Regions from separate parts of the Carnobacterium divergens DSM 20623 genome, predicted to be linked through region 1. Evidence: riboswitches for the same ligand, from Rfam matches in the RefSeq annotation. Region 1 holds a riboswitch; the other holds the start of a gene.
What was found. A riboswitch is a leader RNA that binds a small molecule or an ion and turns the genes downstream of it on or off. The one in region 1 is predicted to bind thiamine pyrophosphate.
Positions count from the first base shown of each region.

Region 2: linked by a shared signal. The riboswitch ahead of BR52_RS11330 (ABC transporter permease) and the one ahead of thiT (energy-coupled thiamine transporter ThiT) in region 1 are both predicted to bind thiamine pyrophosphate.

Region 1 is NZ_JQLO01000001.1:790,577-802,137, reverse strand. Features, by position in the region: gene BR52_RS03955 (DegV family protein) at 1-417, opposite strand, end outside; gene BR52_RS03950 (hypothetical protein) at 575-901, shown strand; gene BR52_RS03945 (osmoprotectant ABC transporter substrate-binding protein) at 982-1,896, opposite strand; gene BR52_RS03940 (ABC transporter permease) at 1,982-2,647, opposite strand; gene BR52_RS03935 (osmoprotectant ABC transporter substrate-binding protein) at 2,652-3,575, opposite strand; gene BR52_RS03930 (ABC transporter permease) at 3,599-4,234, opposite strand; gene BR52_RS03925 (betaine/proline/choline family ABC transporter ATP-binding protein) at 4,251-5,441, opposite strand; gene cls (cardiolipin synthase) at 5,633-7,081, opposite strand; gene thiT (energy-coupled thiamine transporter ThiT) at 7,224-7,805, opposite strand; TPP riboswitch at 7,880-7,986, opposite strand; gene BR52_RS03910 (hypothetical protein) at 8,053-8,565, opposite strand; gene BR52_RS03905 (hypothetical protein) at 8,580-8,999, opposite strand; gene BR52_RS03900 (alpha/beta hydrolase) at 9,082-9,936, opposite strand; gene BR52_RS03895 (nucleoid-associated protein) at 9,963-10,988, opposite strand; gene BR52_RS03890 (heavy metal translocating P-type ATPase) at 11,123-11,561, opposite strand, start outside.
Region 2 is NZ_JQLO01000001.1:2,370,741-2,382,301, forward strand. Features, by position in the region: gene BR52_RS11295 (AcpB/EbpR/MafR family transcriptional regulator) at 1-474, shown strand, start outside; gene BR52_RS11300 (L,D-transpeptidase family protein) at 642-2,000, shown strand; gene BR52_RS11305 (GH25 family lysozyme) at 2,165-2,899, shown strand; gene BR52_RS11310 (6-phospho-beta-glucosidase) at 3,049-4,488, shown strand; gene BR52_RS12645 (helix-turn-helix domain-containing protein) at 4,687-5,022, shown strand; gene BR52_RS11320 (helix-turn-helix domain-containing protein) at 5,286-5,636, shown strand; gene BR52_RS11325 (hypothetical protein) at 5,675-6,169, opposite strand; TPP riboswitch at 6,312-6,417, shown strand; gene BR52_RS11330 (ABC transporter permease) at 6,466-7,218, shown strand; gene BR52_RS11335 (ABC transporter substrate-binding protein) at 7,215-8,219, shown strand; gene BR52_RS11340 (ABC transporter ATP-binding protein) at 8,221-8,946, shown strand; gene BR52_RS11345 (TatD family hydrolase) at 8,954-9,688, shown strand; gene BR52_RS11350 (universal stress protein) at 9,740-10,159, opposite strand; gene BR52_RS11355 (MFS transporter) at 10,175-11,398, opposite strand; gene BR52_RS11360 (PadR family transcriptional regulator) at 11,552-11,561, shown strand, end outside.

The DNA of each region.
Region 1 (11,561 bases):
TTTTAATAACGCTGCTTGGTAGACTAATAATCCTTCTCCTAGACAAGCTGCTTTTGTATCAATTACAGTGATATTGACTGTTTGAAACTCTTCTTTCAGCATTTCGACAGCTGCTAATGCGTTATTATAGGACCCACTTAAAGCTGAAGAAAAAGCTAAATATAGAACGTCTTGTTGTTTTTCAACAAATGGTTTAAACATTTCATAGTAGGTTCCAATATTGATTTGAGATGTTGTCGCTATTTTCCCGTTTTTTAAATCTTGAAAAAAAGCATCTTTATCAAACGTTTTGCCTAAATCATCCACTAATTCTTCCCCTTCTAATTGAATGGTCATACTAATAATGGCTATTTGGTGTTCTTCAACAAATGATACTGGCAAGTCTGAACATGAATCGGTTATTAATTGAAAACTCATTTCTCTCACTCCTCTAAACACTTACAAAATTTACCTCTATTATTGCATGTTTTTGCCTAAAATTATACTCTTCAAAAAATAAAAAAGAAAAAGCTTGCAAAAGTGAACGTTTGTTCGTATAATAGATTTAACAAACAAACGTTCGGAGGTTTTAATCATGGAAAACTATTTTGCAACAAGTCAGCTTCGCCCTTTTAGTTTTTTACAAAAGAAAGTCACTGTCGGTCATAAGGAAACTCTTCAAGTTCACTCACAAATGCCACAAGCACAAATTCTTTTTTTCTTAAACCAAGCCTATCAAAAAAGAAAACCGATCGTCATCCAAGTTAATAAAACCAAACACATTCTTGCAATTAATGAACATACAGGTATTCTTCGTTACTCTCCAACGGAGCAACATCGTGCTATCTTAGAGAGCTCAAACCAAAACACAACCTATATGATTGATTTTAAAGACATCCGTCATATACGTATAGCAAATTAAAAACCTGAGATTGAAGTGGGTCATACTAAAAACTAGTACTATAAACTAGCTTTTCGTATCCACATCTTTCTCAGGTTTTTTTATTTAAAATAATGATGTTCTTTTAAAAATTTTTCTGCGACTACACTTGGTTCCATTAAATCATTGTCTACTTGATAATTCAATTTCTGCATCGTTTCAGTGGAAATTTTGCCATCCAATCTTTCTAAAACTGGCGCAAGTTTAGGATATTTTTCTAAAATTTGTTTTGTTGCAACTAAACTGGCATCATATGGTGGGAAAAAGTGCCGATCATCTTCTAAAATCTGTAGATTGTAACTGCCAATTCGGCCATCTGTTGAATAGCCGAGGACAACATCCATTTTACCAGCAGCTAATGCGTCATAAACTAACCCGATTTGCATCGGATACACTCGCTTAAAGTCAAAACCGTATTCTTTTGTAAAGGCAGGATAGCCATCTCCTTCACGTTTTAGCCAAGTGGTATCAACACCTGCTTCTAGTTGGTTCGCCACTGCTTTTAAATCACTAATTGTTTTTAAATGGTATTTTTCAGCGGTCTCTTTCGTGACCATAAAAGAAAAACTATTCGCAAATCCATAAGAAGGAAAGTAAACATGATCATATCGTTTAGCAAATTCTTTTTTAACAATTTGGTAGGCTTTTTTTGGATCTTTTTCAGCAGGGAGTTGCAACAACGTCGTTAAATCTGTTCCTGAGTATCGAGCAGCTGCAATGTCTGCATCTCCATTTAATAAGGCTTGATGGTTAATATTTGCAGAACCAAGATTATTGATTAAAATAACCGGTTCCTTTAATTCATGTTCAATCATGCCCCCAACTATACTCGCTAAAATCTGAGATTCCGACGTGACACCACCCGTTACTTTGATAGCCTCTCCATTTTTTCCATTACTAGATAAACCTGGCAAGCCACAACCACCTATTAGCAACATTAATAGTAATAATATACTTATTTTTTGATTCTTTTTCATTGTTTCACCTCCTAAGTTTTCACTCTTTTAATTTCAAAATAAAAAACGAATTCAGATCAGAATGAATCTGGTTCGTTTTTTATCACTATATTTTACTAGTTGCTTGTACGGGATCTAATTTCCGTTCGAAAAATCCTAATACTAAGTCACTAATGATAGCCATAAAGGCAGTTGGCAATGCTCCTGCTAAAATAATGGCCGTTCCATCAGTAGCATTGGTTCCTCTCGTAATGATATCCCCTAAACCACCTGCTCCAATAAATGAACCAATTGCGGTAATTCCGATTGCGACTACGAGTGCATTTCGAATCCCTGCCATAATTACGGATAGCGACAGTGGCAATTCTACCATATAAAGAATTTGGAATTTCGTCATTCCCATTCCTTTTCCTGAATCTAAAATATTACGATCAACGCTTCTCAAACCTGTATAAGCATTCTTGATAATTGGCAATAATGAATATAAAAAGACAGTCACAATAACAGTGTTTACGCCCAATCCTAAGCCTAACATCAAAATAGACAACATTGCTAATGAAGGAATCGTTTGAATCACATTTGCCATACCAATGACCCAACTAGCTAATTTCGTATGACGGGCAATCCATATCCCAATTGGTATCCCAATCACGGCTGCAAATAATACACCATAAATGGAGATTAAAAAGTGGCGCATAAATTGGCTGAAAACATAGGAGCCATTTTGATTAAAATAATAAATCAATTGCTCAAATAAATTCATATTTTCCATAATTTTAGTTGTCTCCTTTGCTAAAATAATCGTGTTCTTTTAAGAAGTCTTGCGCAACAACTTCTGGTTCAATCAAGTCATTATCTGCTTTGTAATTTAATTGTTGCATGGTTTTTGTATCAATTTTACCTTCAAGCTTTTCTAAAATCCCGTTTAACTTAGGATAGGCTTTTAAAATAGCATCTGTTGCAACAGGACTGGCATCATAGGGTGGGAAAAATTTTAAGTCATCTTCTAAGACAACTAAATCATAACTTGCAATCCGACCATCCGTTGAATAGCCTAGTACCGCATCCATTTTTCCAGCAGCTAGCGCATCGTAAACTAACCCAATTTGCATTGGATAGACACGTTTAAAATCAAAACCATAGTCCTCTTTAAATGCACGATAACCGTCACCCTCTTTTTCTAACCAAGAGCTGTCTACACCTGCATTTAATTGATCGGCAACTTTTTTGAAATCGCTAATTTTTTTCAACTGATATTTTTCAGCAGTTTCTTTCGTGACCATAAAAGCATAGGTATTCGCAAATCCATAAGAAGGGTAATATTTTTGTTTGTAGCGTTCTTCAAATTCTTTTACAACAATGTCCATTGCTTTTTTAGGATCTTTCTCGGCTGTCATTTGCAACGTTGACGTTAAATCCGTTCCCGTATAACGAGCAGCTGAAATATTCGCATCTCCATTTATCATTGCTTGATGGTTAATCGTTGTTGATCCTAAATTATTGATGACTTGAACTGGTTGATCGGTATAGTGTTCAATCATCCCTTTGACAATACCTGCTAAAATTTGTGTTTCCGTCGTTACGCCACCCGTCACTGTAATGGCATCTTTTCCCGCATCGCCACCTAATCCTGGCAAACTGCAACTACTCAGAACAAGTGCAACCAAGAAAAGTGCCACAATGTTCTTAGATTTTCTCATTGTGTTCATTTTTGGTTTTCCTCCTAGTCATTTGTACGAAGTGAAATGGGTGTAATCCAGTGTTCGAGTTTTCCAAGTAAGAAGTCAGCTAATAAGGCTAAAATTGTTACCGGAATTGTCCCACCGATAATCAGTGCTGGTTTATAAAGATTTAATCCATTGAAGATAAAGTCTCCTAAACCACCTGCTCCAATGTATGAAGCTAACGTTGCCCAAGCAATGACATATACGGCACCTAAACGGATACCTGCCATAATCACAGGTGCTGCTAATGGCAATTCAACCATTCGAATGGACTGAAAATTTGTCATGCCCATTCCTTTAGCAGCATCTTTTAAATTGGGATCAACATTTTTTACTCCTAAATAAGTATTTCTTAAAATAGGAAGCAAGGAATAGATAAAAAGTGCTACAATAGCGGGAAACTTCCCAATCCCAAAAATTGGAATCATTAAGGCTAACAACGCTAGCGATGGTACCGTTTGTAATACACTTGCAATTCCAATAACAACGGAAGCTGTTTTCTTTGTTCTAGTTAACAAGACGCCTAATGGCACTGCTACGATAATGCCTAGCCCGAGAGCCACTGCAGAAATATAAAGATGTTCCCACGTTTTAAGCAACAGCTCTGAGCCATAGGTATTTAAAAATTCAATCATTTTTTAGTTCCCCTTTCTACTCATTGCTTTCCTTAACTTCGACATTCTTTTCATTAGCTGGTACCGTTTCTTCCGAATCATCGTCTCCCCAAATAGTATCGTAAACGACATCTACTAGACTTGCTCTTGTAACGATTCCTACTAATTTTCCTGCATCATCTACAACTGGTACATATTTAAGTCCACGTTTTAAAATACGTTGAACCGTATCACGTAATAAGGAATCTTTGCGAACAAAGAAGACGTTCTTACTCATAATATCCCCTACACTTGTAGCAGTACGATGGTTGTAATCGATACTTTCAATATCAATATACCCTTTTAAGATCCCCGCATCGTCAGTTACCAACAAAGTATCCACTCGTTTATCGCGCATCAAGCGAATGGCTTCTGTTAATGATTTGCCTGGTGTAATGGAGATTGGCGTTTTCAACATCACTTGTTCAACCGTTTGAATATTCGGACGTGCTTGAATCAAACGATCATGCCCAATAAATTCTTCAACAAATTTATCAGCTGGTTCGCGTAAAATATTATCTGGCGTGTCAAATTGAACCACTCGACCTTCTCGCATAATCACAATTCTGTCTGCGAGCTTAAGGGCTTCATCCATATCATGGGTTACAAATATAATGGTTCTTCCCATTTCTTGTTGCAACTGCTTGACTAAATCCTGCAAGGCTTCACGGGTAATAGGATCTAGCGCACCAAAAGGTTCATCCATTAAAATAATATCTTGGTCAGCTGCTAATGCACGAACAACTCCAATCCGTTGTTGCTGTCCACCAGATAATTCAGATGGGTAGCGTTCAAGAAAGTCATTTGGTAAATCAACCAGCTTGATTAAACGATCTGCAATCTCTTTACGTTTATCTTCTGGCCATTTTAATAATTTAGGAACAAGAACAATATTTTCACGAATTGTCATATGTGGCATTAATCCGATTTGTTGAATGACGTACCCAATCTTGCGGCGCAATTCCACTGGATCTGTCTTAGCAATATCTTCCCCATTGATTAAAATTTGTCCCGATGTTGGTTCAATCATACGGTTGATCATTCTCATCGTAGTTGTTTTCCCACTACCGCTGGTACCGATAAACGCAATAAATTCGCCTTTTTCAAAATTTAAATTGACGTCATCAACTGCTTTTTTTCCACCTTTATAAATTTTTGAAACATTCTTGAATTCTAACAATCGATTCACCCCATTAGTTTTTTATTATTTTTGCATAAATAAACAAAAAGAAATACGTCTTCTCTTCTATTATCCATGAAAAAGTCCTATCTTTCAAATCAGACACACTGAAATCATTAAATTTTATCAAAAAAAACGCATAAATCAACTCTTTTGTGAAGTAAGATTTATACGTTTTCGGTAGAAAATTATGCAATTTTTTATAAGATGGGTGACAATAATCTGGAGAATTCTTGTTTAAACTTCATCCAGCGACTTTGCTGATCTAGTAACTCTTTTGTTAATAAATGACATTTTTCAATGTCTTTTTCGTATATTTGTTTTAAATCTTGTGCGATTACAGGATCATAAATGAAGGCATTGACTTCAAAGTTTAATTTAAAGCTTCTAAAATCAAGGTTTGCTGTACCAACTGAAGCAATTTCGCCATCAATTACCATTGTCTTCGCATGTAAAAAGCCGTTATCATAAATATACACCTTCGCACCCGCATTTACCATCTCGCCTGCAAAATAAGTGGTTGCTCTGTAAACGAATGGATGATCTGGCTTATTTGGAATCATAATCCGTACATCAATTCCAGACATCGCAGCTATTGTAATAGCATCTAACACACTGTCATCTGGAATAAAATAGGGCGATTGGATATAAATCGATTCTTTTGCCATACTAATCATCTTTAAATAGCCTTTTTTAATTTGTTGCAATTCTGAATCTGGTCCGCTAGAGACAATTTGCATATTGGTTTTTCCGTGATTTTTGCTTAATGGAAAGTACTCTTCTTTGTAATCAAATTTTTGTTTTACAACAGCTGCATTCCAATCCATTAAAAATCGACTTTGTAGAGCCAAAACGGCATTCCCCTCAATTCGAAGATGCGTATCACGCCAATAACCAAATTTTTTCACTTTCCCTAAATATTCATCTCCTATATTGAATCCTCCAATATATCCGACTTTCCCATCAATAATCACAATTTTACGATGATTTCGATAATTCAAACGCAAATTTATAATCGTCCAATGAGAACCAAAGAACGGTTCTGCTTTGCCACCTAATTTCTCTAAGTTCTTAAAAAAGCGATGCTTGGTTGAGCGAGATCCCATCGCATCATAGATAACTAACACTTCAACACCTGCTGCAGCTCGTTCTTCCAATGCTGCTAAAACTCGATTTCCTAGCTCATCTTGATGAAACGTATAATACAATAAATGAACATGGTGTTTGGCTTGTTGGATATCATGAATCAAATGATCAAATTTTTCTTTTCCATCGGTAAAAATCTTCAATTCATTTCCTTTGGTTAAAATCGATTCATCGCTTTCCAAAAATAAACTTGCCATTTCTTTTGTATTTTCATTACTTTGTTTGCTTGACAGCAATTCATCTTCCGCAAGCATTTCTTTTTGAGCCAAAACAAGTTCACTCATTCCAATGCTTTCCTGCGTCTTAATATCAAAAATTTTCTCTCGAGAGATTTTTTTACCAACAAAAAGATACGCAATAAACCCAATTCCCGGTAATAAAACAAGGACGAGCAACCATGCCCACGTGGCTGCTATATCTCGCTTTTCACGAAAAACTGTGATGATAGCTAAAAAAATATTAATCAATGTCACAAGAGCGATAACAAGTAAAATAGTATTCATAAAAGCCTCCTTTAAACGAACTTAATTCTTTATTATCTTACTATGAAGTTTTTCTTTTAGCTACTAAAATCTTATCTCATTTATAAAAATAATTCTTTTTCTAATAAAAAAAGGACCCTGTCAAAGTCCCTTTTTAAAATTCTTATTTTTTTAGCCAACTTGTTTCTTTCGAAAGAAATAAGTCGGGTGCTGTAGCAGCCACAATCACTAAAACAACACTGGTGACAATTCCTGTTGCCAATGCGCTTCCCCCATTCATAATAAAGGAAAACCAAACCGCACTCATTCCCTTTGGAGCATAACTTCCCCAAAAATAAAATCCTGCTACGAAATGCCAAAAGAAGCGGGCGAATGTTCCAATAAAAGTTCCCACTATAATATAGCTCACCATTTTCCTACGTTGCCTAGTCACGATTGATTCTCGTACTTGGCTGGCTACTACGCCTGCAAATCCCGTAAACATAAACGCGATAAAATATTCTATAAAGCCTTGTAGTAAATTTAAAATAGCCACATTTCCAACTAAAAAATGCAGAACGCCCCATAAAAATCCAGCAACAATTCCTGCTGCTACTCCTCTTCTAAAACTAAAAAGAATAAGCGGAATCATTCCTAATGAAATGGTGAAATTTGCTCCGATATTTGTTGGTAAAAATGACAAAACGATTGCAAGTGCCGCACAAATCGTTCCTTCAATCCAGATGGTTAACTTTGTTTTTGACATAAAAAAAACTCCTCCTTTGAATGTGTCGAACAGTGCCACACAACAAAGGAGGAGCTGAATGATTCTTTTTATCATCGTCGCCCCGTCACAATTCCTACGCTCGTACTAACGAACAGGTTCGAAGGGTTAGAATCCACTTGATTCAATCTCAGCCGCATTTGCAGCACCCCTTTGTGATGGTTGTTCTATTAATTTATTTTACGTTCTTTATCATACCAAGCCTTTTTTCATTCGTCAACTTTTGAAGTTATTTTAAGTGTTCAGCTAAATAAGCTATTTTTGCAAAATCCTTTTGATTATTTTTCTGATTTCGGTAACTATCTTTAGAAGAAGCTTGATAAAGTTGATAATATTGAGTGGCATTTAAAAGTCGATAACGTATCTCTTGATCTTCTATTTGCTTAATGTCATCTAAGGCAATTCCTGCAAATTCAGGCAGTGTATCAATAACTGAAAATTCAACTCGCAAGGTTCCTTTTTCAAAAGCATGCTCGTGTAAATCAACCAATGAGAAACCTAATCCTTCAAGTTGTTTTTTTACTTCTTCCCATTGGTAAATGATTTCTTCAACCGGAGCTGACCATCCCCTGCTATCTCCTGGAATATGTATATCAATATCTCCAACATCCCAATTTTTAGTTGTTACAATCTCAAGACCTAGTGAACCCATTAAAACCGGAACAATTCCACATTCATTTAGTTGTTTGGCAACGGATAAAAACACTGAATATTTTGGATTTTCATAACCATACGCTTTCATTCTATCCTCTCCTATTAAATGATTTTTCCCAATTGTTTTTTACGTTGATACAAGCTTAACAAGGCTATTAAAAACCAATAAATACTTATTAAATAAATACTCGCAACAAATTGCAATTTGCCATTTACCATGATTGCTTCTATTTTATAGTTGGTAACCGTTACAGCGAAGGCTGTGATACTCATAACAAAATAAAATAAAATCATTCTTTTTTTAATACTCGCTTCATGACCCAGCGCACCTTTCCAACTCGTCATTACACCAAAATAAAAGGAACTAAACAACAATAAAATCCATGTTTCTAAACGATTGGTTTCCGCCCACTGAAAGCCAGTTCCAGTCAGAAATTGATTCATAAGAAATAACCCAATAAACACTAAAAATGAATAGTAGCCATATTGATACCTCAGATTTTTACGATCTTTTCTCAACAATTCACATCACTCCTTTTATTCAGTATAAGGAAACAGAAAGTAAACTACAACGCGTTTGTTAATAGCTTTATTCGCTACAATGCTAATTCTCATCTTGATAAATAAATGCCTTCACTTGTTTTTGTACCTTTGAATTATCTAACAAGTCACTATGACCTGTTTGTTTGCCAGTAATGATGCTTTCTTGATAGCTTGCCACTTGCTTTTTGATAAATAGCCGACTAGCTAATGCGCTTTGTACAGGAACTACGCCATCACTATGCGTCTCATTTTTTTCTTGATCTCCAGCTATTGCCAAAACCTTTAACGACGAAGGCAATTGCGTTTGTTTTTCAGTAAAATTAGTTAATAGATGGCTCGCTTTTTTCACTTCTGTAAAGGCTAGATTATTGTCGTTATATTCGGCTTTTGTATCATTAAATGGCGTTGCAATGGTTATCAAGCGATTCATTTGGGGATTTGAGGTTGTTTGATAGTTCTCTAAATAAGTCGCTAAGACTAATCCTCCATTTGAATGACCCACAGCATCAAAAGTCGAAAACGGGTATTTTTTTTTGACGTCTAGCACTACGTTTTGAAACCATTTAGCTTCAATATCTACTGCTTTTTCGGTATTGTCTTCAAAACCGACAACGATAAAAGGACGCTCACTACTTTTTTTCAATTGATTTAAATAGTGAATCTTGCCATCTTTTTTAACTTGAATTTTTAGGGCTGCGTTGCTAGTCACCTGTTCCTCCATCAACGATTCCGTAAAGCTATTAAAACGTTTATTCGTTGCATTCGTTCCTGGTATCAAAAAAACAGGATTTTTTGCAGTTTGTTCTTCAGTGGGAACTTTAGGAAGTTGCTGTTGTTGATAAAACCGAATTCCAAAATAGCTTGTTGCAAGTAACGTTATAAGGACAAGGGCAAGCCCTTTAAAATTCATCTTCATCCACTAACCACTCCTTTTGCTTCCTGCTAATAATAAATTTTAAGGTATTTTCGTTTTTCCACTTCATCGAAGCCTTCCACCATATCCTTTTCAGTTAGCTGATTGACATCTTTTACAACAATTGAAATGTTATTATTGATTTTGATTTTATTTTTGACTTTTTTAGAAAAAGCTTCTTTATTTTTCTCATTTACTTTAAAATTATCAGGAAACGTCACTGCATGGGTTTTTTCATAGTTTGCAACGACTGTCTTAAATTCTTCTTGCTTTGATTCTTCTACCAACGTATCTGCAAAGTCTTCCAAATTGATTTCTGGCTGAACTTCTAAATATTCTTGTGCTTCTTTAATAAAAGTTGATTTTCCAACTAAGCTTTCATCGTCTTTTTTGACAAATTCCGCACAGATATTCACAAAACTTTCTGCTAATAGCGTGTCGTCTAGGACTTTTTCAATGCCTAAAAAATGTTGTTTCCAATACACGCTTTCTCCCCTCGTTAAATTGTCTAACGCAACAACGCGGTAGCCATCTTTTTCCTGCAGGTTAAAAACAATACAAGCTTTATCAATGTCTTTTTTAGTGATTCCTTTTTCATACCCAATCGTAACCGATTGCTGATTAAATTCATTTTTTAAGAAAACTTCTTTGTTTTCAACTTTAAAAATTCCAATCGCATCGGTTAATTCCCCTTCAATGATGCATTCGTTTAAATAAATCAACCACAAATCCCCTGATTTGACATTGGGATGGCTAGACGCTTCATACAGTTGCTTTAATAAATCAACCGACCCTTCAAAAAAAGAAGTTTCTTCATTAAAAATTTTACGAATGTAATTGTACGCTTCGTTATAATCTAAGCTTGTTGAGTGTGAAAAATGGTTTGTTGTTTCACTTTTAAAGGGAGATAAGAAAATTTCATTTAACACGGCGGTCATTTCTTCATCCAGTTCTTCAATAATATTATCTGCAATTTCATACCCTTGCTCTTGTGCTTTATTGCCTACAAAATGGACAATTATTTGACGCATTTTGGCATAAGAAAAATCAATCATTTTGTTATACACCTATTTCATTTGGATTCCCATTTGGGTTCAAAACTATTATACTCTATTTCTTTGCAGCTCGCTTCTACTTCATTAAAAAAATCAACTTTCCAACAGAACATACCTGTTAGAAAGTTGATTCTTTAGTGATCGATTTTTAATAATAACGCGTTAAATGCTACTACAACCGTACTCAATGACATTAAGACTGATCCAACGGCAGGACTTAATACAACTCCAATCGGAGCTAGAATCCCCGCAGCTAAAGGAATCGCAATAATATTGTATCCGGCACCCCACCATAAGTTTTCAATCATTTTTCTAGTAGTATTTTTGGCTAAGGATAGAAAATGTAGGGTATCAAGCGGATCGCTTTTCACTAAAATCACATCTGCTGAATCAATCGCAATATCCGTCCCTGCGCCAATTGCGATGCCAACATCTGCCTTTGCTAAGCTAGGGGCGTCATTTACTCCATCCCCTAACATCATCACCGTTTTCTCTTTTTGTTGATACCTTGCCACCATTTTTTCTTTTTCCTCTGGCAGAAGGTTCGCGTAGAATGTTTGAATTCCAACTTTG
Region 2 (11,561 bases), 1.6 Mb from region 1:
AAAGTGTCTAAATTACTACAAAAAACTGAAGAGGGAATTAGTTTAGAGGTGGAAGCGAGTTATGGCGACTGGTTAGATGTGATAAAAGGAAACAGCAAGTTGCTTCCTAGTGATTTGATAACTGAAATTTCTTATTTTGAGGATTTGATGATAGAGCTAACTTTATTATTAATCGCTTGTCAGTCACAACATCAACAAGATAAAAAAATAGTAGTTCTCGCGGTGAATAGTTATCCTATTTGGTTGCAATTTGTTCGAGAAAATTTGGAGGTTAATCTTAATCGCTCAATTGAATTTGTTGATTTTTGTGACAAACCTTCTGCAATCAATGAAATTATTTTGTTACAGCCTGATGTAGTTATTACGAATCAAAAGCTTGATTTTCCAAAGGAACTTTTATGTATTTGGATTTCAAAAGTTCCAAGCTTTATTGAAATGCAACAAGTGATTGAAAAAGTTCATAGACTAATGTAGAAGGTTATAAAAGTGACAAATTACTTAAGAATGTTAAAAGATAACGCTAGATGTGCTATAATTGTTTAATATGTTTCAAAAAAATGATAAAATAAATACATGCTAACAAAAAATTAGTAGCATAGAAAATTAAGCAATCACTAATTGCTAAAAAAGGAATGAAATCAATGAGTATGAAGAAGACGACGATTGGTATAATTTTAGCAATCCTTATTCTAATAGTGGGTTTTTATAGTTTTAAGAGCATTGGGTATCAAACCAAGTTTCTTCCAAAGACAGTTGTTGATGGTGTTGCCATTGAAAATAAAACAATTTCTGAAGCAAACGCTGCTTTGAAAAGTCATTATCAAGATAAAGTATTTAAAGTAACAGAGGGTGAAAAAGAATTATTTTCATTTAAGGGTCAGGAAATAGGAATTACAGATGACTTTACTAAAAATCTTAAAAATTTGAAATCGAAACAAAATCCTTGGTCATGGCCTGTTCGAATGATGGGTTCTAAGGGTGATAAGGAAGAGATGAAGGATGTCACATTTAATGAGGCTACCTTTGATGCTTATTTTGCAAAACTACCGTTAACAAGCTCTGAACGTGTGAAACCGGAGAATGCGAAAGTTGAAAAAACAGCAACTGGTTTTTCAATCAAAAAAGAAATTCTAGGAAATACCTTTGATGAAGCTAAAGTTAAAGCTTGGTTGAAGAAAAGTATCGATGAAGGTAAGACAGACATTACTTTAGACGACACGTATCAAAAACCAACTGTTTATTCAAATGATAAAGCATTAAAAGATCGTTTGGCAAAATTAGAATCGTTAAGTAAATTAACCATTACTTACAATATCAGTGGACAATCAGTAACGGTTCCCCACGAAACCTTGCTAAGCTGGCTAGATGAGAATGACAAGGGTGAGGTTGCTGTAGATGAAGCTGGAGTGGAAAAATATGTGACTGAGTTAAGTAATCAATATAGTACGTATAAAAAAACCAGAACTTTTAAAAGTACTAATCGAGGAGAAGTCCAAGTGCCACCAGGTATTTATGGATGGACACTCAACGCAGAAGATGAAGCCCCAGCATTAGCAAAAGATATTTTAGCTGAAAAAAACTTAACCGATCGTAAGCCAATTGTAAGTGGGTCTGGCTATGGACGTGATGATATTGGAAATACCTATATCGAAGTTGATTTGGCTAGTCAACATATGTGGTATTACAAAGATGGTGCCAAAGTGTTAGACACGGATGTTGTTACTGGAAAACCAGCAACACCAACACCACCCGGTGTTTTTAGTGTATGGAATAAAGAACGAAATGCAACATTGCGTGGAGAAGATTATGCGACACCAGTAGATCATTGGATGCCAATTGACACTACAGGAGTTGGAATTCATGATTCACCTTGGCAACCAGCTTATGGTGGAACATTGTATCAAACGGTTGGATCACATGGTTGTATTAACACACCACCGGCGATTATGACTCAATTGTATGATATGGTTGAAGCAGGTATTCCTGTTGTTGTTTTTTAAATATTAAATAAAAGGATTGTCTATTACTTAGACAATCTTTTTTTTATTGGAAGACCTTTTTACATACTAGAACGCAAAAAAATAACTTTTTAAATCTTTAAATATAAATTAAAATAAGTATATGAATTCGTTTGTTTTTATAAAAATAGAAAAGAGGGTTAAAAATGAAGAAAAAAGTAGCAGTTCTTTTAGGCTTAGTTGTTTTGCTGTGTGGGATGAAAAATTTACAAGTTGAAGCAACAAGTAGTGAGGATGGCATTCCAAAAGTGAATTTTAGTCAAAGAGCAACTCAATGGCAACCGAATGTAATTGATATTTCAAGTTATCAAAAAGCAAGTGATATTGATTTTAAAAAATGGAAAGAGCAAGGAATTGAAGCGGTTGTTATCAAACTAACAGAAGGTATGGAAGATGATGCTCCGTATTATAGTCCAGAAGCAAAGGAGCAGATATCAAAAGCAACAGCTGCAGGTTTAAAAGTGAATTTTTACCACTTTAGCTGGATGAACAGTGTTGAAAATGCAAAAGCAGAAGCAGATTGGTTTACTAAAATTGCGAATCAGTACAATGTTCCGAAAGACTCTGTTATGGCACTTGATTTAGAAAATAGTGTTTTGACAACAGATCCACTAGCGTTAACAAATCAAGCCAATGCCTTCTTTGATCGAATGATTGAAAATGGGTATCCGAAAATTGATATGTATGCGTCACTATCATGGTATGGTACTCGCTTTTATACAGAACAGTTGAGAACTAAAAATTATTGGGTTGCTTATTGGGCGGATGAAAAACCTGAAATTTTAACCGGTATGTGGCAATTTGCAAGTGACTATCAGTTAGAAGGATATGATGGAATGCTTGACGCGAATATTGATTTTACCGGATATTACACAAAATAAAATAGTTGTTTAAGAAAGCTAATGAGATTTTTCTTGTTAGTTTTTTTATTTAAAAAACTAATTTGACATGTAATGCATTACATATGATAGGATGAAACCGTAAACAAAATTAAACAGAGACATGTAAATAGATTAAGGGGGCATTTAAAATGAGTAAAGTTGAATCAAATTTTCCAAAAGATTTTTTATGGGGCGGTGCAGTTGCTGCTAACCAATGTGAAGGTGCGTATTTAGAAGATGGAAAAGGGTTATCACCCGTTGATATTTTACCTGATGCGGCTCATGGTCGTTGGGATGCGTTGACAAATCCAAAAGAAGCAATCGCAACAACGTATGATTTTTATCCGAGTCATCAATCAATCGATTTTTATCATCGTTATAAAGAAGATTTAAAAATGTTAGCCGAGATGGGTTTTAAAACGTTTAGAACATCGATTTGTTGGGCACGTATTTTTCCAAATGGAGATGAAAAAACGCCTAATGAAGCAGGATTGAAATTTTATGATGATTTATTTGATGAATGTCATAAATATGGAATTGAACCGTTGGTTACAATTAACCACTTTGATACACCTGTCGCTTTATTTGAAAATTATGGTGGTTGGAAAAACCGTCAATTAGTTGATTTTTATTTAAATTATTGTGACGTTATTTTTAAACGCTACAAAGGAAAAGTAAAATACTGGATGACATTTAATGAAATCAACATGATCTTACACATTCCATTTTTCGGTGGCGGTATGGATGTTAGTGGTGAAGAAAACCCAATGCAAGCTAAGTATCAAGCAGCGCATCATCAATTAGTAGCATCTGCTAAAGCAACAAAATTAGGACATGAAATTGATCCAGAAAATAAAATTGGTTGCATGTTGGCAGCGGGAACCACTTATCCAAATACATGTAATCCAAAAGATGTTTGGGCAGCTCTTGAAGCAGATCGCGAAGGTTATTTCTTTATTGATGTTCAGGCTCGTGGTTATTATCCAAGCTATAGCAAACGCTTCTTCAAAGAAAATAATATTTCTTTAGATATAGCAGCAGGTGATTTAGAAGTATTGAAAGAAAATACAGTCGATTATGTTTCTTTCAGTTACTACTCATCACGCTTAACAAGTGCCGATCCAGAAGTTAACAGTCAAACGGAAGGCAATGTATTTGCTACATTAAAAAACCCCTATTTAAAAGCAAGCGAATGGGGCTGGCAAATTGACCCACTTGGGTTAAGAGTGACGATGAATGCGATTTATGATCGTTACCAAAAACCTTTGTTTGTAGTGGAAAATGGATTAGGTGCCGTTGATGCTGTGGAAGCAGATGGAAGTATCAATGATGATTACCGTATTGATTATTTACGTGAGCACGTTCGTGAAATGGGTGAAGCTATTGCGGATGGCGTTGAATGTTGGGGTTATACGCCATGGGGCTGTATAGATTTAGTCAGTGCTGGTACAGGGGAAATGAAAAAACGCTATGGTTTTATTTATGTTGATAAAGACAATGACGGAAATGGAACCTTAGATCGTTCAGCTAAAAAATCATTTTATTGGTATAAAAAAGTGATTGCAACAAATGGCGTTGAATTAGATTAGAAAAAATGACATTGGGTAGAGAAATCTATCTAATGTCATTTTTATTTATTTGAAAGGTAACATAAGGTATGTTATAATATAACTGCTGTTAATTAAATACAATTTGTCCGCCAGACACAATAAACTATATAAACAAGGCTTGTAAATCACTTGAAAAACCAATTTTTTAAGCGATTTAGCGAGCAGAAAGGTGATCCAATGAATATCTATGAAAAAATTAAATTTTTATCAAAGCAAAGAGGAGTAACAATTGCAGAACTAGAGCGAACGTTGCATTTTGGGAATAGTACCATTCGAAAATGGGAAAAACAATCACCATCAGTTGACCGTTTACATAAGGTATCAAATTATTTTAATGTGTCTATTTCAATGTTACTAAATGAGCAAGAGGATAACTATGCTAGTGAATTAAGCCATTTTATACTGTTACAAACAAGTGATTTAAAAGAAGAGTTACAAGCTTATTTGATTCAAGATTTTAAAGACTACTTGGAATTTAAAACAGATAAAGTGAAAAAAGAACAAAAAGATTAGTTAAGCTAATCGTCTTATATTATATTCTTCGAATATTGAATTGGATAATGGCCTATGGTATAGTATAAGCATAGTAATGATAACCAATTGGTTCAAATAACCCATTTATTGTTTTATTTGTTATTACTTTGTCCGCCAAGACACAATAGTTATATAAAACTATGCTTACAAACTTATTATAACGGTTGATATTCTAAAAGTCAAAATATTTTAGATTATTAGCTAAAACTTTTTTAGTTTGTAAAGCTAGAGAGGTTGATAAAATGAGTATTTATGAAAAAATAAGATTATTAGCAAAAGAGAAAAAAATTTCAATTGCAGAATTAGAACGCACCTTGAATTTTGGAAATAGCACGATTCGAAAATGGGAGCACCAATCTCCTTCGGTTGACCGCTTGCAAAAGGTTGCTGATTACTTTAATGTCAGCATTTCAACCTTAATTAATGAAAATAATATCCACTATTCAAAGGAACAAGAATGTATAGAGGAATTGAGCCAATTTATCTTACTTAAAACACATGGATTAGCCGAAGAAACACAAGCTTATTTGATTGAAGATTTTAAGGATTATTTGGAATTTAAATCAGATAAAGTAAGGTCTGAAGAAAAATAAAGAGTCACGGAATGACTGTTCCGTGACTCTTTGCTTGGTTAGTTTTTATTTTCAATTAAAGTTAATAATAAGAATTTTTGCCATTTTTTTTCTTGCATAAATTGTGTATCCAATTCTGGATCGACGTAATTAAATAATCTTATCCAAGATTGAGGTCTAATTTTGGAATGCATTCTAAAGATGCGAATCCAACTATATATTACACCCACAATCAAAATGAATAGACCTAAAAAAACCAGGGTACCAAGTAAAGTGGGATTATTTATAGAGGTACCTATCGCGACCCCCAATAGAGCTAAGACAGCACCACCAATAATTGATCCAAAGATAATCCAAAGAGTCGTTATCTGATAAGAATGAAATCCTTTAATATTAAAATATTTTTCTATTAGAAAAACCTGTTTCACTGGATTTTTCACTTTTTTGACAGGTATTTTATACATATCGATAAATAAATGGCTTGCTTCTTTTTCAACTTTAGTGTGTTTTGGAATAATAATTATTAACAAAATAAATAAAAAAAGATAGAACATTTTTTAAATCCCCCTATTGTTTGTAATACTAGACTAGTCACTCATTAAAGTATAGCACAGGAATGATTTCGGTTGTTATTTATTTTGTCCATTGTATTCTTAATTTTTTTATAGTACACTTGTGTCAATTAAAATAAACTTAATATAAAGCGTGGGGAGGTCATAAATGGCCTGAGAGTAAGCTGTGAGCTTAGACCCGTTGAACCTGTTGGTTAGTACCATCGTAGGGAGTGAACGTGTTCTTTTACTGTGCCTACTTTCCGTGGGCGCAGTTTTTTTATTGGTTAGGAGTTAGTATGAAAAAGAAAACGTTAGTCTATCCGCTAGTGACATTTCTTGCAATTTTGATGATTTGGGAGATGCTAGTTTCCATTGGCGGAATCCCGCTGTATATTTTGCCAGCGCCCTCTAAGATTATAAAGACATTGTTTGAGAACCGTTCGATATTGGCGATGCATGGAGTCGTTACATTGACTGAGGCAACGATTGGATTGGTGATTGCCAGCATATTAGCTTTTGGAATGGCACTAATAATGGATGCTTCTCAAACGATTAAGTTTTCAATCTACCCACATTTTGTTGTTTCCCAAACCATTCCAGTGATGATTTTAGGACCGCTATTTTCGATTTGGTTGGGTTTTGGTATGGCACCTAAAATTGTAATGGTGATCTTGATGTGTTTTTTTCCAATGGTCGTTTCATTTTCAGATGCTTTAGGGAAAGTTGAAGTGGCGCAATTAAATTTACTCAAAACGTTTGGTGCAAGTAAGGGACAATTGTATCGATTGGTTAAAATCCCAGCAGCGATTGGCGGATTTTTTTCTGGCTTACGTGTTGCAGCAACATATTGCATTGGTGGTGCGATTATAGGAGAGTGGCTAAACGCTTCAGCAGGCTTGGGCTATTACATGATTCGAGTGAAAAATGGGTACATGTTAGATAAGGTATTTGCCTGTGTAGTGGTCATTATTTTATTGAGTTTATTTATGAATGGTGTAGTAAAATTACTTGAAAAATTGGTTTATTTAAAAAGGGGAAAAAGAATATGAAAAAAATAGTAGTAGCAATAATAGCACTTATTTTCATCGGCAGTTTAGTTGGATGTAGTCAGGAGTCGAAAAAAAGTCAAGAAGCCAAAAAATTAAAAGATGTGACAGTTATTTTAGATTTTGTTCCAAATACAAATCATACGGGAATGTATGTAGCCTTGAAAAAGGGATACTATAAAAAAGCGGGTTTAAATGTTCAATTTGTTGAGCCTGGTAACGAAAATACTTCAGCTACTTTAGTTGCAACGGGAAAAGGTCAATTTGGGATCAGTTATCAAGAAGATGTTACTTATGCATTGACTTCAGAGGATAAATTACCGATTAAGACGATTGCTACGATTATGGAACACAACACTTCCGGCTTTGCGAGTGCTAAAAATAGTGACATTAAAAGTCCGAAAGATTTTGAAGGAAAAGTCTATTCTGGTTGGCAAGCGCCAAGTGAAGAAGCGACCATCAAAGCAGTTATGAACAATGTTGGTGCAGATTTCAACAAACTGACATTAGTAGGAGATTCTGGTGGTGGATTTGATTCATTAGGTAAAGACGTGGACATCAAATGGTTTTACGAAGGTTGGGATAACGTTAAGGCTGAAATGGCTAATGCAAAGTTAAACTATCTGCCTTTGCGAACGTTAGATAAGCGTTTAGATTATTACACACCCGTCATCATAACGAATAAAAAAATGATTGATGAAGATTCAGCTACAGTTACAGCATTTTTAGCAGCCACCAAAAAAGGATATCAGGAAGCGATTAAACATCCAGATGCTTCAGCAGAAATTCTTCATGAATATGCGAGTGATTATGATAGTGAATTCTTAAAAAAATCGCAACGTTTTGTGTCAAAAAATTATTGTGAAAATCCTGAAAAATGGGGAGAAATGAAGGCTGAAATTTGGGAGGGGTATACAGATTTTTTGTTTGTTAATAACTTGATTCCTAAAAAAATTGCTGCAGATGAGCAGTACACAAATCAATTTTTGAGTGAGGGTGAGTGATATGAAATTAAGGGTTGAATCTATTTCGTTCGCTTATTCAAAGAAGAAAATTATTGAAGAGCTTTCCTTTCAAGTTGATAAAGGAGAATTTGTTACAATTTTAGGACCTAGTGGCTGCGGGAAATCCACTATTTTAAAGTTGTTAACGGGTCTAACAGAAAAGCAAAATGGGCGCATTTTAGTAGATGGGAAAGTAGTGGAGGGATTGTCTTTAAAATTTTCCTATATGCCTCAAGAAGACCTTTTATTAGAATGGGAGACGGTGTTACAAAATGTCTGCTTATATCAGCGCATTCATAAAGAAAAATACAATCAAGAAGAAGTGATGCAACAACTTGAAGCGTTTGGTTTGAAAGGCTATGAGAATGCATACCCTAGTGAGTTGTCTGGTGGGATGCGGCAACGAGTCGCTTTTTTAAGAACAGTGCGTTGTGATGCAGATATTCTCTTGTTAGATGAACCTTTTGGAGCGTTAGACGTGATTACGAGAGGTGAAATGCAAGCGTGGTTGCGTACCTTAAGACAAACAGTGAATAAAACGGTACTTCTAGTGACTCATGACATTGATGAGGCTCTTTATTTATCAGATCGAATTTTAATAGTAGGAGGCAGTCCTTCTAAAATAAGAAAAGAATTTAACATCGAAGCATCTACTGATACCCATGAAGAGGGTACTGAAAATCTTGCGTTAAGAGCTGAAATTTATCACAATTTAAAAAGGCGGTAAGGTAAAAATGTTAAGTGATGCACATTTTCATATAAAACAAACCGATTTTTACTCCTTGTTAAAAGACGAATCTATTTTTGGAATCTTAAATTGTGACTCAAAAGCTGAATTTGATCAGCATCAAAAACGACTATGTAAGGATTCAAAAGTAATTCTAAGCGCTGGGATTCACCCGTGGAAGGCAGGTGAAAATGACTGGAAAGAGATGGAAACATGCTTTCAACAAGTTGCCGTTATCGGTGAAATTGGCTTGGATTCTATTTGGTGTGAGGTAGATATGGATGTTCAAATGACTATTTTTAAACATCAGTTGGCATATGGAGTAACACATAAAAAGCCAGTGATTCTCCATACAAAAGGAATGGAAAAAGAAATTGCCGAAATAATAAAAGAGTACCCTAATCGTTATTTGGTTCATTGGTATTCTAGTATGGATCATCTAGATGCATATATAGAACAAGATTGTTATTTTTCAATCGGTCCCTCTTTTGCAACAGATGCCGCAGTAAAACAAGTGGTTGAAAAAGTTCCCTTAAACCGTTTACTTGTTGAATCAGACGGAATTGAGGCGATGAACTGGGCGGTAGAACGAGACATTCAAGTGGGGAATTATGTAGAGATGCTAACGAACACTTTTAATTATTTAGCAAAGAAGAAAAATATAAAAATAGAGACGGCGATAGATTGTGTAAAAGAAAATTTGGAATTTTTTATTTGGACCGGGAATGAAAACGAAAGCTAGCATTAAAAAATGTCAAAGGATTTTAAATCCTTTGACGTTTTTTAAATAGTTTTATTTTACAACGATAACGGGACAAGCTGCATCGTGAATAATTTTTTTAGAAACACTTCCAACAACGATTCGATCCAAACCTTTACGATTATGATGACCGATAACGATAAAATCAACGGGATTCTTTTTTTCAAAATCAAGAATTTTAGTGGCTGCAAATCCTTCAAGAGCTACGATTTCTACCGCTAAATTAGCTTTTTCAACTACGTTTTTAACTTTAGTTAAGTAAGCATTTGTTTCTTCGTGAAGTTTTGACTCTAAGTCAACCGTTGTTTCAACAGCATCAGGAGCAATTTCTCGATTGATAACGTGTAAAATTGTGATTTTTCCTTGTTCTTTAAAGCTTTTTGCTAGTGTAATAGCTTCTTGCAACGCATGTTTTGATGTTTCATCCATATCCATAGGTACTAATAAATTCATAAAATCTTCCCCAATCTATTCAATATTATCTAAATAACGACGTCCAGCAAATAAGACAAGTGCGCCAACAGCAACGGCTGCTGCTGCAAACCAGAAAGTAACGTGAGGATTATACCAGTCAGCTAATTTTCCAGCTAACCAAGGAGCCAAAGCGCCACCTGTAAAACGAATAAAGCTGTAAGCAGAAGATGCGATTGAACGTTCAACGGGTGCGACTTCCATTACTGCAGTGGTGATTAAAGTGTTGTTAATCCCTTGGAAAAGACCAGCAATAATGATGCAAACGGAAATGACAGTACTGTTGTTTGCACCAAAGCCCATAATCATTAAATCAAAGGCAAATAATAGTAATGCGGTATACATCATATTTTTAGTGCCGAATTTTTCTTGTAATTTTGGAGCTAGGAAAACAGAGGAGATAGCTAAACAAAGTCCCCAGCCAAAGAAGACGAAACCTACTTGCATCGCGCTGTAACTTTCCATTCTAAAAGGTGAATAGGCCAATAAAGTAAAGAAACCGAAATTATAGAAAAGCGCAGTAATTCCTGTAATCAATAAACCTTTATGTTTTAAAGCGCGTAAAGCATCCCAAAAACCGACTTTTTTCTCAGGTTTTGGAATTTTTTCTAATAAAATGGTTACGGAAATAAAAGCGACAGTCATTAAGGTTGCAACGCCAAAGAACGGTGCACGCCAAGAAAAACTACCTAAAATTCCTCCTAGTAAAGGCCCAACAGACATTCCTAGTCCCATTGCAGCTTCGTACATAATAATCGATTGTTCGGTTCCGCCAACACTTACACCAACAATTGCAGATAAAGCAGTTGAAATAAATAAAGCATTTCCTAATCCCCAGCCGGCACGAAAGCCAACAAGTTGACCAACAGAATTAGAAAGTCCACCTAGAATTGCAAAGATAATAATAATGACTAGACCATATAATAAAGTTCGCTTTGCACCAATTCGACTTGAGATAAAGCCAGAAAAAAGCATAACAATACCAGTAACAAGCATGTAACTGGTAAATAATAAAGACGTTTGTGCAGGTGTTGCATGTAGTTGTTCTGAAATTGATTTTAAAATGGGATCAACTAAACCGATGCCCATAAAGGCAATAACGCAAGCAAAGGCAACAGCCCAAGCAGGTTTCGGTTGTTTTAATAACCCTTTTAAAACACTTTCCTGCTTTTCGACAGGCAGTTCATTTAATTCATTCAAATAATCTTGATTTTCTTCCACTTGTATTCCTCCTTGTATATCTATTTATTAGTATAGAAGACTCTTATATATATGTCAATATTTACATATATAAATATTGACATAATAGTTTGCTTTTTTTAAAATCATGTTATACTAGAGAGAGAAAAGTGTAAGGATTAGAGGAGGGTCATCATGAATTCAT